Regions from separate parts of the Pseudoalteromonas sp. PS1M3 genome, predicted to be linked through region 1. Evidence: predicted binding sites of a transcription regulator. Region 1 holds the regulator's gene; each other region holds the start of a gene.
The links. Region 1 encodes ArgR, which controls arginine synthesis, uptake and breakdown. Its sites were predicted from a motif close to ANTGAATANNTATTCANT; they were not measured.

Region 1 (6,039 bases):
CGTCTAAATTTAACAACCTTAATTTTCTCACCGCGACCATGTGAAACAACCTCAGCTGTTATCTTACCACCGTTTACGAACGGTACACCGATCTCGATCTTCTCACCATCAGCAACTAAAAGCACTGAATCAAATTCAACTGCCGCACCAGTTTCAACGTCTAATTTTTCAAGACGAATCGTTTGACCTTCAGTCACACGATGCTGTTTACCACCACTTTGGAAAACCGCGTACATAATTAACTCCGTCTGTGCACCCTCAAATCGGCGCAACTAAAATATTCTTCGATAGGGCGCGAAGTTTACGCTAACGCGAAATAACTAGCAAGCCTATTTTGTAATTAAAATGAATAAAAAGTAGCTGCTTTGAGAGCAATTCAATATTTTCTCTATTTTATATTAATTAAGCCTTTTGCCAAGCGCTTTTTAACTCTTTGCAAAAATAACCCTACTAATAAAATTGCAACCTGCGTCGACCATTATTCAAACTCAAAAACCACCTTTCATCGTCTAATAATTAAACACATTTGTGATTGAATTAAGCACTTATTAAGCACTTTAGGTAGGTTTTTTAAATCAATCGTCACAAAATATCGAGCTAGTGCGTTTTTTGTTGTACAATCTGCGCCGTTCACACATAAAAATTGGCTCGGAGATCAATGGATATAAAAGCTATCCAGGCGTTAATAGAAAGCGATATGAATGACGTCAATCAACTTATACATGCGCAAATGCGCTCAGAGGTGGCGTTAGTAAACCAACTTGGTTTATACATAGTTAATAGCGGCGGCAAACGCGTTCGCCCTATGTTGGCTATTTTAGCTGCCAAAGCGCTAGGATATACTGGTAAAGACCACATTACACTTGCGACCATTGTTGAGTTTATTCACACCGCGACCTTATTACACGACGACGTTGTTGATGAGTCAAACTTACGCCGAGGCACCCCGACCGCTAACGCTGAATTTGGTAATGCTGCTAGCGTATTAGTTGGCGACTTTATATACACGCGCTCATTCCAGTTAATGGTTGGTTTAGGCAAAATGCAAATTATGCAAATACTCGCCGATGCTACCAATATCATTGCTGAAGGTGAAGTGCTGCAACTTATGAATTGCAACGATCCAGACACAACCGAAGCCAGCTACATGCAAGTTATTTACTCCAAAACGGCTAAGCTGTTTGAAGCTGCTACCGGGCTTGCTGCTATTATTACCAACAATGATGAAGCCACGCTCAATGCATTAAACTTATACGGTATGCACTTAGGTACGGCATTTCAACTTGTTGACGATGTGCTTGATTATAACGCCGATGCAGACCAGCTAGGTAAAAATATAGGCGATGATCTAGCCGAAGGTAAGCCTACCCTACCACTTATATATGCAATGCAACACGGTAATGCGCATCAAACACAGTTAATTCGTGATGCCATTGAGCACAGTAATGGTATGGAACATTTAGAAGAGATTTTATCTACGTTAAAACAAACCAATGCGCTTGAGTTTACAATGCAAAAAGCAGAGCTTGAAGCCGATAAAGCAATTGCTTGCTTAGATTTTCTACCAGAATCTGAATACAAGCACGCATTGGTAAGCTTAGCCCGTATAGCCGTTGACCGTGATCACTAGCCTTAACGAGCCTCTTATTCAACATTAAGAGTAAATAACATTCGAGCAACAAAAAAGCCTGCAAATGCAGGCTTTTTTAATGCTCATTCTGGCTATTACGCCATGAAATCAACACCTTCTTTGATGTCTTTTTTCAGTGTTTCAAGCATATCGTTCTTCGCTTTTTCTTCAAACGCGCTTAGCTCGCCGTAAGAAAGAATTTCTTCAACGCCGTTTTTACCTAAACGTACTGGGTGTGCAAAATACTCTGCATCCCCATCTTCAACAGCAACGTATGCGTAATCTACAACATCTTCACCTTGTAGGCCTTTAACTAAAGACATACAAAAACGTGCTGCAGCAGCACCCATTGATAATGTAGCTGAACCACCACCTGCTTTAGCATTTACTACTTCAGTACCTGCATTTTGGATACGTGGAGTAAGTGCAGCAACTTCGTCTTCAGTGAAAGTTACGCCTTCAACTTGAGAAAGTAGAGGAAGAATAGTTGTGCCAGAGTGACCACCAATTACGGGTACTTTAACTGTAGCAACGTCTACGCCTTTAAGTTCAGCAACAAATGCTTCTGAACGAATCACGTCAAGCGTAGTAATACCAAATACACGGCTTGCATCGTATGTACCTGCTTTCTTGAACACTTCAGCAACAATTGGTACTGTGCCGTTTACTGGGTTAGTAATAATACCCACAAGTGCTTTAGGACAACTAGCTACAATGCCTTCAGCTAGTGTTTTAATGATACCGGCATTTACGTTAAATAAATCTGCACGATCCATACCTGGTTTACGTGGCATACCCGCTGGGATTAAAACAATATCAGCACCGTCAAGCGCTTTGTTTAAATCGTCTGCGCCAAAACCTGCTACTTTAACATCAGTTGGGATGTGTGATAGGTCAACAGCAACACCTGGTACAACTGGTGCAACATCGTAAAGTGATAATTCAGAACCAGCTGGTAAGCCTGTTTTTAATAGTAAAGACAATGCTTGACCGATACCGCCTGCAGCACCTAATACAGCAACTTTCATTGGAATTCTCCGTCATTTGAGGTAGGAAATACTTGTGGCCCTTAAGATAATGAAATTAGCGCCTAAAAACAAATTTATCGGGCCTATTTTGCGATATTTTCGACCATAGTTGTAAACTTTGGTGGTTTATCGCATCAAACTGTCAAGTTGACTAAACAACTGCTGCATAATTATTCATTTTTGTGTAGTATTTACAGCATAAAAAACAATAATGAATAAAGACTATGCAACCTCAAGATAAACAAGAAGCATTGGTAAAAGCGTTTAAATCACTTTTAAAAGAAGAAAACTTTGGCTCTCAGGGCGAAATAGTTGATGCACTTAAAGAGCAAGGCTTTGACAATATAAGCCAAAGTAAAGTGTCACGCATGTTAAGTAAGTTTGGTGCTGTGCGTACCCGCAACGCTAAGCAAGAAATGGTTTACTGCCTACCCGCTGAAATGGGAGTGCCGACAGCTAAAAGCCCATTACGCCAGTTAGTCATTGATATTATGCATAATGAAATGATGATCATTATTCGCACCAGCCCAGGCGCTGCGCAGCTTATTGCCCGCTTACTTGACTCGTTAGGAAAGGCCGATGGTGTATTAGGTACTATTGCCGGAGACGATACTATATTTATTGCTCCAGCAAAAATTTCTGAAATAGATGTCACACTTGAACGTGTACGTATTTTGTTTGATACGGTTTAAATTTGCTTTAAAAACCCAACTGAGGGGGCAAAAAAAGCAGACCCCATATCGGCTTGAGTAAAATCAAGCCAATGGTCGTAACACTCCCCCTCCCCTAAACGGCTATTTAATACAGCCTCAAATGCAGTACCAGTACTTGCGCAGCTTATGCATAACATACCTTGCTCATAAACATCGCCATAAGGCATGCTTTGATTCAACAAAAGGGGTTGCCCCTCTTCATCTTTTAACTCACTACGCGTGGCATGACTGGTATTTAGTGCTGGGGTTATAAGCGTATTATCAAGCCGTGTACGGCCCATAATTTGCTCTTGCTCACTGAGCGATAGGTGCTGCCAAACAGTTAAGTCGTGTTTATAGCGCTGAACATGAATATAACTTCCCTGATCTTCAAAACAACCAGGTTTATTAATTAAAGCAGTTGAACGCTTTTTTCTTCCGTGTGGCATATCACCACCATAAATAAAACCATTAAAATCTCGGCCATCTAAAAAACGAAAGTTACGGATTTGCTCCACCAGCTCAACATCAGGTGCAAAAAGCTTTAAAACTTGCAATGCAAATAAGTGGTTTACATCTTCTCTGTCTGAACGTACCTGCACAAACAAGTCGCACGGCTGAACACTCATTTGGTGCTCTGCATGATTTATATTAGGAAAGCTTTGCAGCTCACTAGGAATATACTCAGGAAGAATATGAGGCCAATATTGGGCGCCAATGGCAACAACGCACGACAACATCGACTCTGAAAACTGATCATTAAACTCTTCTTCAATTGCGCTTACTTGTTTTAATTTAGCGCGCAATGATTCGTCTTGACCATCAAACACATTAAAAAATAAATGCAAACCATGCAGGTTTGCTTCAGCACAAATCCCAGATTGCGCTTGCGCCATTGTTATTCCTCAGTTTTACAGATATGTACACAGTGAATCACATTAACTATGATTCAAAAAAATTCACTGTGTGGGGTTTTATTTTTATTATAACCTGCTCATTGATTTCAAATGATTGGCCATATTGCGCTTCAACTTCAAGCGTTTGTTCGGCTATAACAACTTTATAAACATACGCAGAGCCAATAAAGCGACGACTTAATATTGTAGCCCGTTTACTGAGTTTGTCACTTTGACACTCTTGCACAAGTTCAATTTGGTGAGGTCGCACATATAACTCACCACTACATGGATGGTGGCTCGTTTGCGTATCTGACTCAACGGTGCCAAAAGGTGTTTTATATTCAGTTGCCGTTAATGCTTCTGCGGATAAGTATATGCCTTGACCTAGAAACTCTGCAACCACCTTTGACCTAGGAGCAGCAAAAAGCTGCTCTGGCGTGCCTTGTTGAGCAATACTACCGCGGTCCATAATGGCAAGCGTGTCAGAAAAAGCAAAAGCTTCTTCTTTTGAATGGGTAACAAATACCGCTGATACTTGTTGCGCCTTAATAATACGGCGAATATCTGCAATTAATTCAAAACGAACTTGGGTATCTATATTTGAAAACGGCTCATCAAGAAGTAGTAAACTTGGTTTATAAGCCAACGCACGGGCAATCGCAACGCGTTGCTGCTGCCCACCAGAAAGCTGGTGAGGAAATCTATCTGCGCAACCAGACAAATGCACTAACTGAAGCATTTCATCCACACGCTGTTGTTTTTCGGATTGGCTCATTTTACCTAACCCAAACGCAATGTTATTTGCTACGCTTAGATGAGGAAACAACGCGTAATCTTGAAACATCATACCTATATTTCGGTGCTCTGGTGCAATAAATGTTGACCCATCACTTACCAGCTTGCCATCTATAAATACACTTCCGTGCTTGGCCTCAACTAAGCCTGCAATGGCTTTTAATGTGGTGGTTTTACCGCAGCCACTGGCACCAAGCAAGCATACAATCTCATCTTTACCCACGGTTAAGTCTAAGTTTTCGATCACCTTTGTACCGTTATAGTGATAGCTGACACCTTGCAAAATTAAACTACTCATTTAAGTGTGTTGCTCCATAGAACGATTAATAAAATACAAGGGGATAAATCCAACAATAACAATAGATAAAGCAGATATAGAAGCCAGCTCTAACTGCTCATCACTCACGTACTGAAAAACATGCGTTGCTAGACTTTCAAAGTTAAATGGTCTGAGTAATAACGCAGCAGGAAGTTCTTTCATGCATTCAATAAAAACGAGTAAGGCAGCTGTCAGTAAGCCTCTTCTTAATAAAGGTAGGTGCACTAAACGCAATGTTTGGCCTTGGCTTTTACCCATAGACTGGCTTGCCATATCAAGTGATGGACTAATACGCACAAAGCTCGACTCTATCGCTCCGTGAGCAATGGCATAAAACCGAACGACATAAGCAATCACAATAGTAAACACACTGCCTGTTAGTAACAGACCTATGTCTAAATTATAAGGCTCTAATACATTATTAATACTACTTTCTAACAGTGTTAAAGGTAATAAAACGGCAATTGCTAATACGGTGCCAGGCAGTGCATAGCCCGTACTCGCTAGTCGCCCAGGAACGAGAGGGTAAGACTGTGTTGCTATACGCTGATAAAAAACAACAAAAACACCTAATGCAATTGTTATTACGCTCACAACGCCTGCCACTTTTAGGCTTTGCCACGCATAATTAAAAAACTCAGCACTCCATGCTTTTTCAAAGTAGGTAATGGCGTAA
Region 2 (6,039 bases), 1.0 Mb from region 1:
AGGCTGTCTAAGTTACCGGTTGGCTCATCGGCAAGTAAAAAACGTGGTTCGCCGGCAAGTGCGCGGGCTATAGCGACGCGTTGTTGCTGGCCGCCAGAAAGTTGCTGAGGTAAATGTTTAGCGCGGGAGGCTAAGCCTACTTGTTCTAAACATTGCTCTATTCTACGTTTACGTTCTTTTGCTTTAATACCTCTATAACGAAGAGGTACTTCAATATTTTCATAGAGGTTTAAATCTGGTATTAAATTAAAACCTTGAAAGATAAAACCAATTTTTTGATTTCGGCAATCGGCACGTTGGTTGTCGTTTAGGTTACCCACATTTACACCATCTAAAATATAATCACCTTCACTAAAGGGTTCTAACATACCGGCAATATTTAAAAAGGTAGTTTTCCCAGAGCCGCTAGGGCCTGTGACAGCTATAAATTCGCCTTCATTTACATTTAAATTAAAGTCTCTTAATGCGTGAGTTTGAACCATTTCAGTTTGGTATACTTTACTTATGTTTTTCATTTGTAACATGGTTTTTCCTTAAATTGGCGCTGGTTGAGAGCGCTTCTAATTTAATAAAAGCGTGTCTACTTGGTTAAATTGGTTGTAGCTAGAAATTATTATTTCGTCGTTTTCATTTAAGCCGCTTAAAATTTCTACCGCGTTAATGCTGGTGGCACCTACGGATATAGGTATACGTCTTGCAAAATTTCCGTCTATTTTATATGCAACAATGCCGCCTTGTTGCATAAAAGCGCCTCGCTTTACCTGCAGCACATTTTGGCGATTGTCGAGTAAAATACGCGCGGTTAAACGTTGATTTTGGCGAATGTTATTGCTGTTGCTTGTAAAGCGAACACGTGTGGTTACTTCGCGATTATTAACTTCGGGTGATATAGCCGAGAGCACTCCCATTATTGTTTCGTTCCCTAATTTAAGCTCTACGTCCATACCTAACCCGAGTTCGTTTGCGTAACTTTCTGGCACCTGCAACTGTGCTTCAAAATGACTTAAATCAACGAGTGTCATCAGAGGCTGACTTTGCGTGACGGCTGCTTTTTGTTGCACAAGCAGATTACCAACAATGCCTGTCACTGTGGCCCGAATTGACAGCTCATTCACTTTTCTATGTAAGTCATCAACGATCAACTGCTGACGCTCTACATCACTTTTAGCTGCTTGCAATTCAAATGCGAGTGTATCTTTAGCAAGTGCCACCTCTTGCTGTGCGTGTTTATAGGTAAGCTGTGCACGTGATAAGTCGTCTATTGCTTTTTCAAGGTCTATTTGGCTTATTAAATGCTTTTTAATTGATAGTTTTGCGCGACGATCTTCTCTTTGTGCTGCGTTTAATTCTACACTTGCCATATCGAGTGTTTTTGTAAGGGTTAAAGTGTCTCTTCTTGATTGTAGGTGTTGCCTTTTAAGTTCACCTTCTAAGCGTTGTAATACGGATTGTTGTTGTTTTAATTCATTGGTAAGTTCAGGGCTATGAAGTACAGCAAGCTCGTCGCCTTTGGTAACTGTATCGCCAGCTTTTACGTGCAAGCTTACAAAGCCTCTCTCTGGGCTGTAGATATGTGGTGCATTGGCGGCAACAATTTTTCCACTTGCGGCTACATCGCGAATAAGCGTTTTAATTTCTACTTTTGCTATTTGCATCTTTTCTTGGCTAAATGATTTAGTTGCATCCGAGCCTGACATAACTCCATAAGTAGCAGCAATAACAAGTAACAACACAGCGATAATTAAAAGAAAACGTTTTTTATGGTTTGCGGGTGTTTTAACTTGTATGTCTTGAGCACTGGTATCTTTAATCATTATTCAACCTTAACTAAATGAATTTATATTTTTTTCAAACATGACATAAAGTAGTGCTGCAAAAATAGCGGCTAGTGGCGAGAGTAAAAATAAGCTTAAAGTGAACATAATTCTTCCAAATAATAATTACTAAATTACACTATACGATTAGCATGCCAAAATTTAACCTATTGATATTATTATACTTAATAATTTATTTATTAAAGTAATATGTCCGTGGACACTTTATGTGTCCGCTCCGGACACATACAAAGCAATATATAAAGAGTAAATACAGCGTTGCGGGTACAAGAAAACCAATAACGTCGCAACTTCAGTGAATTCAAAAGTGTAAGTGTATTTTAAAGCTAAGCTACTCAGGCGATTAAATAGCGGGGTGACATTTAAACTTTGACTGGTTTTATTTTTCTATTTACGAATAATTAATCAAAGTAATGAGTGGTTAAATTATAGCTTTTAAGCTGAATGAAGAATAAGGAACATAATTCTACCTTTATTTATCCCTTTTATAATTTGTTAATGAAAAGGGGTAATATTATTTGCATAATCCCAACATTTTACGAATCTCTTCAATTGAATATTTATTCACTAATATCTAAGCTTACGTTTACGTAAACTGCTTTTTAAGTTGGAGGTGTTTTTACAAAATGTTAAACTTGACACCAGTGTCATGAAAAAATAACGGTGAAAATACCGCTAAATGTTAATAAAAATGATAAAAAAGAAATCTTGCTATGAAGTGAGAAATATTCAAGAATGTGAATATGTATTCAAATTACTGTTGACTCTATTTGATATAGAGGCTAGTTTTGACCGGCTGTTAGCAAATCGTCGAGCAGTTCATTAACGCTAACAGTGAAGCAAGGGGAGGGGTCTATGTTATACGACTCGAAATTAGAGAAAGAAAATTGTGGCTTTGGCTTAATTGCCCAAGTTAATGGTCAGGCTAGTCACCGGCTTATTCGTACTGCTATTACTGGGTTGGATCGTATGCAACACCGGGGCGGTATTTCTGCTGATGGTAAAACAGGCGATGGCTGTGGTTTGCTTTTGCAAAAACCAGATAGTTTTTTCCGTGCTATTGCAAGTGAGCATAATTGGCACCTTGGTAAAAACTATGCAGTAGGCATGATCTTTTTAAATTCAGATCCTGTTTTAGCACAAGCTGCAAAGGAAATTCTGAGCGAAGAATTAGAAAAAGAAACGCTAAATATTTTAGGCTGGCGCGAAGTGCCTACCGACCCATCAATGCTAGGTCCAATTGCTGTGCAGCAATTACCGGGCTTTGAGCAAATTTTTGTAAGCGCACCTGAAGGTTGGCGTTCAAAAGATTTAGAACGTCGCTTATACGTAGCGCGCCGTCGTGCTGAAAAACGTTTAGCAGACGATGAATCATTTTACATTGCAAGTTTATCTGGATTAGTGACTATCTATAAAGGCCTTATGATGCCTGCAGATTTACCTAATTTTTATTTAGACTTAGCTGACATTCGTATGACCAGCGCAATTTGTGTTTTTCATCAGCGCTTTTCAACAAACACACAGCCTCGTTGGCCACTTGCTCAACCTTTCCGCTATTTAGCGCACAATGGTGAAATTAACACCATTGAGGGTAACCGTCAGTGGGCTCGTGCTCGCTCGTATAAATTTTCGTCTCCACTTATTCCAGATTTACAAAGCGCAGCGCCGTTTGTTAATGAAACAGGCTCAGATTCGTCAAGCCTTGATAACATGCTAGAACTATTTTTAGCCGGTGGCATGGATTTATTCCGTGCTATGCGCATGCTGGTGCCGCCTGCATGGCAAAAAAACCGCGCTATGGATGACGATTTACGTGCATTTTATGACTTTAACTCCATGCACATGGAGCCATGGGACGGTCCTGCGGGGATTGTTATGTCAGATGGCCGTTTTGCAGCCTGTAACTTAGACCGAAATGGTCTTCGTCCTGCGCGTTATGTAATCACACAAGATGGTTTTATAACCCTTGCTTCTGAAGTCGGTATTTGGGATTACACCGCCGATGAAGTGGTTGAAAAAGGCCGAGTGGGCCCGGGTGAGCTTTTAGTAATTGATACCAAATTGGGGAAAATTTGGCATTCAGATGAAATAGATCAAGATTTAAAATCTCGCCATCCTTATAAGTCGTGGCTTGAAGAAAATGTTAAGCGCTTGACTCCTTTTGAAGAATTAAAAGAGCAAGATGCAGGCAATCGTTCATTTGACGATGAAACGTTAGCTAAATATCAAAAAATGTTTGGTTATACCAATGAAGAGTTGGATAGCGTTATTCGTGTAATGGGTGAAAACGGGCAAGAAGCAACAGGCTCAATGGGTGATGACACTCCGTTTGCTGTGTTAAGCGAAGGGCATCGTTCACTATACGATTATTTCCGTCAAAAGTTTGCACAAGTCACTAACCCGCCAATTGATCCTCTTCGCGAAAACCATGTTATGTCTTTGGCTACGTGTATTGGTAGCGAACAAAATGTGTTTAACGAAACAACAGGGCACGCTAAGCGCTTACAGTTCGATACACCTATTTTAATGTATGCAGACATGCAGCAGCTACTAAATGCAGATGAAGCGCATTACAGCTATTGTAAAATTGATATTACTTACACTGTTGAAGAAGGCTTAGAAAACGCAGTTAAACGCATTTGCGATAAAGCAAAAGAGAAAGCAGCTGCTGGCTCTATCATGCTTATTTTAACTGACCGTAATTTTGACGATGTAAACCTACCTATCCCTGCGGCTATGGCTGTAGGTGCAGTGCAAAAGTGTTTGGTTGATAACAATTTACGTTGTGAATCAAACATTATTATCGAAACGGGTAGCGTAAGAGACCCTCATCAATTTGCAGTGTTACTTGGTTTTGGCGCAACAGCTATTTACCCATACCTAGCGTATGAATCGTTAGTCGCGATGAGCGACAGTAAAATCATCGATAAATCTTATTGCGAGGTAACCCTTGCTTATCGTAAAGCAGTAAACAAAGGCTTATACAAAATAATGTCGAAAATGGGCATTAGTACAGTCGCTTCTTACCGTTGCTCAATGTTATTTGAGGCGGTGGGTTTATCAGATGCTGTTGTTGATATGTGTTTTAAAGGTGTGGCTAGCCGCATTAAAGGCGCATGTTTTACAGACTTTGATGACGATCAACAAAGCTTACACAAGCTTGCTTTAAGTAAACGTAAGTTACTTAGCCATGGCGGTTTGTTTAAATACGTACATGGTGGTGAATACCATGCATACAACCCAGATGTGATCCAAACACTGCAGGTAGCAGTTCGCTCTGGTGAATACAGAGATTACAACGAGTATGCAAAGCTTGTTAATAATCGCCCTATTTCAACATTACGCGATATGCTGGCACTTAAATTACCAGAAAATGGAATTAGTATTGATGATGTAGAGCCTGCAGAAGCGCTTTACAAACGTTTTGACTCAGCTGCAATGAGTATTGGTGCTTTATCGCCAGAGGCTCATGAAGCACTCGCAATTGCGATGAACCGCCTAGGTGGTTGTTCAAATTCAGGTGAAGGTGGTGAAGATAAACTTCGTTACGGCACAGAGAAAAACTCACGTATTAAGCAAGTAGCTTCAGGTCGATTTGGTGTTACACCGCATTATTTACGTAGCGCAGATGTAATTCAAATTAAAGTAGCGCAGGGTGCAAAACCAGGTGAAGGCGGGCAACTTCCAGGTGAAAAAGTAACACCTTACATTGCTAAGCTTCGCTATTCGGTACCTGGCGTGACGTTAATTTCACCGCCACCGCATCATGATATTTATTCTATTGAGGATCTTGCTCAGCTAATTTTCGATTTAAAGCAAGTAAATCCAAAAGCACTTGTATCAGTAAAACTAGTGTCGGAACCAGGTGTTGGCACCATAGCAACAGGTGTAGCTAAAGCATATGCTGATTTAATTACTATATCTGGCTACGACGGCGGCACAGGCGCAAGTCCGCTTACGTCTGTAAAATATGCAGGTAGCCCATGGGAATTAGGCTTGGCTGAAACACAACAAGCCCTTGTAGAAAATGGCCTTCGTCATCGTATTCGTTTGCAAACAGATGGTGGTTTAAAAACAGGTTTAGATATTATTAAAGCCGCTATTTTAGGTGCTGAAAGCTTTGGTTTTGGTACAGGCCCTATGGTGGCATTAGGGTGTAAATACTTACGTATTTGTCATCTAAATAACTGTGCAACCGGTGTTG
Region 3 (6,039 bases), 1.2 Mb from region 1:
ACCATTTCATCTTTTAAGTCAACTACGTAACACTCTGATGCACCTGATGCGATGGCTTTTTCTTCAACGCCTTCAAGCTCTTCTGCGCCTTGGCCTACATCGGCAACAAACGCGATTACTTCACAGCCGTAATTTTCTTTTAACCATGGCACGATAGCAGATGTATCTAGACCACCTGAATAGGCTAAAACGACTTTTTTAATTGAACTCATAGGTGTTCCTTAACAAAATTTGGATTTAGTAATGTAACTAGCAGAGCATTTTGCGCATGCATGCGATTTTCTGCTTGTTGAATAATTTTTGATGCTGGGCCATCCATTACCTCAGAGGTAATTTCAAACTCACGGTGTGCCGGTTGGCAATGTAATACCGTAGTAGCCCCTGTTTGATCTAGCAATGCTTGGTTTAACTGATAAGGCATATATTTTTCTTTAACTTGCTCAAGAGGCGTATCATCGCCCATAGAGACCCATGTATCGGCGTAAACAACGTTTGCGCCAACCGCCGCTTCTACACGGTCACTCACCATTACTGATGCGCCATTCATAGCTGCTATTTGCTCTGCTTTTTTAAGAATTTGCGAATCCGGAGAGCTGCCTTTAGGCGTTACTGCCACAAAATCGGTACCCAGTGTTGCAGCAAGTAACATAAGTGAATGAGTTACATTATTGCCCTCGCCTAGGTAAGCTACTTTAAGCTCGCTCACATCGCCATGTACTTCTTGAAGCGTTAAAAAGTCTGCCAATGCTTGGCATGGGTGATACAAGTCACACAAGCTATTAACCACAGGAACAGAAGAGTACTCACCTAATATGGTTAACGTGCTGTGCTGGTTTACACGCGCTACAATACCGTCAGCCCACGTTGAAATATTTAGTGCAAAATCTTTTACTGATTCACGTGCGCCCATAGCGCCATTTTGCTGGTCTAAATATACAGCGTGACCACCTAAACGGTTAATACCAATATCAAACGATAAACGTGTACGTAAGCTTTGCTTTTCAAATAGTGTAACAACTGACTTGCCCGCTAGTACTTGACTGTATTTTTCTGGCTTTGCCTTTAAATCACGCGCCAGCTTTAATAAATTAAGTGCGCCTTGTTGGTCTAATTCTAGACCCGTTAAAAAATTCTCTAACATGGTAACCCTATGGTGTAATCTTTGTTCCGACATGCTCGCCTTGCAGCAAAGCAGTTAAATTTTCTGGCTTTTGCCAGCTGGAAATATACACACCGCGTCGTAAGTGTAGGGCAGCGTGAAGACTGGTCTTAACTTTGACCTCCATCCCGCCCACAATTACTCCCTCTGCAATTAAAGTCTCAATGTGTTTTGTATCTAATTGATGTAATGGCTGCTTATTAGCGTCAAGCACGGCCTCTACATCAGTCATAAAAATAAGTTCTGCATTTAAATTATTGGCGATAGCTGCCGCTGCCTCGTCTGCATTAACGTTGTACCAAAGCCCTTGCTCGTCAAAACCTATAGAGCTAACAATTGGTAAGCGCCCGACGTTTAGTAAATCGTTAATAATAGAGTCGTTGTTACTTTCGCACTTTCCTACTAGGCACAATGCTTTGAGCTTTTGCGATGCCGTTACGCCTGCTTCGTAAAGGCTTAACCCAACAGGTTTATGGCCAGAAGCAATAGCTTGAGCCATTAACTGCTTGTTTGCACAACCTGCAAGTGCACCAACTATGTGGGGCATTTGTTCTGCAGGGCTAATACGTAAACCTTGATGCTTAGCGCTAACAAAACCGGCTTCTTTTAACCATGTATCGACTAATGCCCCGCCACCATGCACAATTACAAAGTTATGACTTGGCTGATTAGACAACACATCAAATAACGCACGAGCTGCGTTTTCAGTGTTAAGTACAGCGCCGCCAAGCTTAATAACCCACGTTTTTTTAGCCATTAAAACGCTCCTTTTAAGCCTGTGGTGTGGTCTAAATTCATTGATAAATTAATACACTGCAGAGCTTGCCCTGCAGCACCTTTTAGTAAATTATCAATGGCTGCCATAACAATGAGCTGAGAGCCTTGCTGCTGCCAACCAATATCAACATAAGGCTGCTTTGCAACTCCCTTAATTGACGGGATCTTACTACCTAACAAGCGGATTAAAGGCTCGTTTTCAAGCACGCTGTAGGCCTTAGCCACTTGCTCACTTGTAACATTAGGTTTTAGTTGCACGTAAATGGTTTCTAAAATACCGCGAGCAAAGTTCCCTAAATGAGGTGTAAATAAAACCTGGTGACCAAGGTGTTGCTCTATTTCTGGTCCGTGGCGATGATTAAATAAACCATATGGCGCTAGCGACACTTCACAAAAGTGAGTACCTACACTGGCTTTACGCCCTGCACCAGTTACCCCCGACACTGCATTAATAATAATTTTGTCGTCGCTTAACAAACCTGCTTGCTGTAGTGGCTTTAACGCATTCAGCGCTGCAGTAGGATAACAGCCGGCAACAGCCACTAAATTTGCATTTGCAATGTCGTTGCTATTCCATTCAGCTAAACCATAGGCCGATTCATTTAATAACTCAGGGTGCTTATGTTCAAAGCCGTAATAAGTAACGTAATCATCATTGCTTGCAAGGCGATAACCACCCGATAGGTCAAACACCTTTTTGCCCATCGCTAAAAATTGCGGGGCTAAATCTACACTTACTTTATGGTCGGTACACAGGCATACGTAATCTGCATTCGCATTAATGTCGTCGAACGCTGACTTTGTAAGAGGAAGTAAAGGAGTATCAAGCAAACCTAGGTGCTCTGGATATAAATCACTCAGTAATTTGTGTTTATCTAGGCTTCCTTCAGATACATAGCTACCTGACAGTTTTAAATTTGGGTGTTTAGCCACAAGGCTTGCTAGTTCTGCGCCGCTGTATCCGCTTGCGCCAATAATCGCTACATTCATTATTTACTCATTATCTTAAAATCTATTACTACTTATTTGTGTGTTCGCTTACACTAGCTTAGGTGCTAAGTAAGTCTTTTTTGTTAATGAATTTTGATTATCGTCGCATTATCATCATTGTGTTACTTAATATATTTATGCTTAAAAAGTGAATTGATATTCATCATAAATACTTTTATATTGTTATGCAATTAAATTGAATAGTTATTTTGGAATTTTTTATGTCTTTGCCTTCGTTTATTTCTATGTACCAGCAATTAATTGCAGCCCCGTCTATCAGTGCAATTGAAGACAGCGAATGCATGAGTAATAAAAGCGTTATCGAGTTACTTGCCATCTGGTGTGAAACGCTCGGTTTTACTTTTGAAATAATAGAACTGGAAGGTAAAAAAGGGCGTTATAACTTATTAGCTAAACGTGGCGTCGGGGATGGTGGTTTAATGCTTGCTGGGCATACCGACACAGTGCCGTTTGATGACAGCCGCTGGAATCATGATCCGTTTAAATTAACAGAACTCGACAACAAACTGTATGGGCTAGGTAGTATTGATATGAAAGGATTTTTTGCTTTCGTATTACAAGCTATAAGCGAACTAGATGAAAAACAACAAACACAGCCAATTTTAATACTTGCCACTGCAGATGAAGAAACCACCATGGCAGGCGCACAGCAAATTTGCAAACATCCTAACTTAAAGCCGGCACGCTGTATTATTGGCGAACCCACTGATATGACACCAGTATTTACACACAAAGGGCATATGAGTACTGCAATAAGAGTTGTCGGTCGTTCTGGCCATAGCTCCGATCCCGAACGTGGTCTTAACGCCATTGAAGTTATGCATAAAGTGACTTCAAAATTACTGATCTTAAAAGAGCAGTTAAAGAATAAGTATTCACTAAGCCACTTTGAAATACCTTATCCTACTTTAAATTTTGGTAATATTCATGGTGGTGACAACGCAAATAGAATATGTGGGTGTTGTGAAATGCATATTGATATGCGCCCATTGCCAGGGTTGAGCGTACAAGAGCTACAAGCACTGCTGCTAGATGCAACAAAAGACATAAACGAGCAATACCCAAACTCAGTAAGTGTTATTGACCTACATGACCCAATACCAGCATTTACTGGCAGAACCGACAGCGCGCTAGTTCAACTTGCGGAAAAGATAGCGGGCCAAAAAGCCATTGCTGTTAATTACTGCACAGAAGCACCTTTTATTCAGCAACTGGGTTGTGAAACCATAGTTATGGGACCAGGTTCTATTAATCAGGCGCATCAACCTGACGAATTTTTAGCAATGGAAAAAATAAAGCCTTCACAGCACATCATTAGCAATATTATAAAAGCCTGTTGCTTTTAGCTAAGCAATAAAAAAGACGCTTAACAGCGTCTTTTTTATAAATGCTAAATTTACTATTTCATGTATTTGCTTAAATACTTTTTAAATACTGGGTCTGTTTTAGCAAGCTCTTTTTGCTCAGCTAATATCTCTTTTAAAATCACACCCGAGGTAAGCGGGTTAGCCAGTACAACCCTAAACACAACCGTAGGTTGATTATCGTATTGAGCTGGGGTCAAACGAGTACGCGATACAAACGAGCGTCCAGACTCACGCTGGCGTTTTTGCATACTGGCTGTAAAACGATTTAGTGAAGCAAAAATATCAATCCGTGTTTTTTCATCAGCCTCAGCAATCGCTTGTTTTATTTGCTTAGGCACATAGCGATAAGTAAGCAAACATAGCTCAGGCTCTGAAATAAGTTCAAAATCTTCGTCTGCCTTGATTAAATCAGCAAAATACTTTGCCTTTTTTATACTTCGATCGATTAGCATTTCATAGCCTTTACGGCCAATAACACGTAAGCAAGCATGCACTAACATAGCCATACCAGGGCGGCTACCCTCTAGTGTGTGGCTACCTAAATCTTTAGAGCCCTTACGCAATATATACTCAGCATGATGCTCTATTGCATCGGTTGCAGCGGGATCTTTAAACAGCACTAAACCTGCACCCATCGGGACATACATTTGTTTGTGGGCATCAATTGTTATTGAGTCTGCTCGCTCAATACCATTGAGCAGAGGACGATAAGTATTAGATAATAACGTTGCCCCACCCCAAGCAGCATCAACATGAAAATGACAGTTAATCTCTTGCGCTAAATCAGCCATTTCGTTGAGGGGATCAATATTGCCGGTTTCGGTTGTGCCTGCAACACCAATAATTGCCATTACTTTAATGCCTTTAGACTCAAGCTCGCGGGCTTTGTCTCGCATGGCATTTACATCGACCTTGTTGTCATCAGTTGTTTTAATACCAACTAAGTTGTCGCGCCCTATCCCTAATAAATCAACCGATTTACCTAATGAATAATGACCACGTTCTGAAATTAATACCGCAAGACCTCTGTATCCATAGTGCAGCATACCTGCCACAATTCCTTGCGATGCAATACCGGTAAATTCACCATCGGCTTTTAACAAACGATTTCGAGCAATCCAAAGCGCAGTAATGTTTGCAACCGTACCACCAGAGCAAAATGCACCTAATGACGTTTTAGCGCTGTGCATCCATTTAGAGTAAAACGCATCGTTTTGGCCATAGGCTAAATGATGCATCATACCTAACACCTGTCGCTCAAGGGGGGTAAACGCCTTAGATGTCTCAATTTTTACTAGATTTTGATTTAGTCCCACCATCAACTTTGAAAGTGGCAGTAAAAAATGCGGTAAAGCTGATGTCATATGACCAATAAAACTTGGTGCAGCCGTATGCACAGAATGAGCAACAAGTTGCTCCATTATGTCTTGAGCATAAGCAGATACAAACGTTGGGTTTTCTGGGATCACCGCAGCTTGAAAGTCTTTTTCAATTTCATGTAATGGTTTTTCGATTGCCGCTATATTTTCGTTTAAAAAACCTGCTAAATTACTCGATATTTCAAGCTCAATTTTGCTTAAAGTTGAGTCAGGCGCTTCAGGTACAGTAAATATACGCTTGAGGCTTTCTTTAGAGGCGACGGCACAACGCTTTTGATCCATCTTAATACCTAGTGTGTGTGTTGCTAAAACACCTGTTTAACTAGTAAAAACGCCCAAATATGGC

Region 2: the regulator ArgR is predicted to act here: its motif matches at 2,572-2,589, upstream of gltB (glutamate synthase large subunit).
Region 3: the regulator ArgR is predicted to act here: its motif matches at 3,074-3,091, upstream of argC (N-acetyl-gamma-glutamyl-phosphate reductase).

What each region holds. Positions count from the first base shown of each region.
Region 1 covers NZ_AP022624.1:3,109,955-3,115,993, forward strand. The annotation lists gene rplU (50S ribosomal protein L21) at 1-236, opposite strand, end outside; gene ispB (octaprenyl diphosphate synthase) at 659-1,630, shown strand; gene mdh (malate dehydrogenase) at 1,726-2,658, opposite strand; gene argR (transcriptional regulator ArgR) at 2,883-3,350, shown strand; gene PS1M3_RS14550 (Dyp-type peroxidase) at 3,347-4,246, opposite strand; gene PS1M3_RS14555 (ABC transporter ATP-binding protein) at 4,293-5,342, opposite strand; gene PS1M3_RS14560 (iron ABC transporter permease) at 5,343-6,039, opposite strand, start outside.
Region 2 covers NZ_AP022624.1:2,073,472-2,079,510, reverse strand. The annotation lists gene PS1M3_RS09490 (ABC transporter ATP-binding protein) at 1-524, opposite strand, end outside; gene PS1M3_RS09485 (efflux RND transporter periplasmic adaptor subunit) at 561-1,814, opposite strand; gene gltB (glutamate synthase large subunit) at 2,691-6,039, shown strand, end outside.
Region 3 covers NZ_AP022624.1:740,973-747,011, reverse strand. The annotation lists gene PS1M3_RS03490 (argininosuccinate synthase) at 1-212, opposite strand, end outside; gene PS1M3_RS03485 (ornithine carbamoyltransferase) at 209-1,141, opposite strand; gene argB (acetylglutamate kinase) at 1,149-1,916, opposite strand; gene argC (N-acetyl-gamma-glutamyl-phosphate reductase) at 1,916-2,926, opposite strand; gene argE (acetylornithine deacetylase) at 3,148-4,293, shown strand; gene panP (pyridoxal-dependent aspartate 1-decarboxylase PanP) at 4,347-5,975, opposite strand.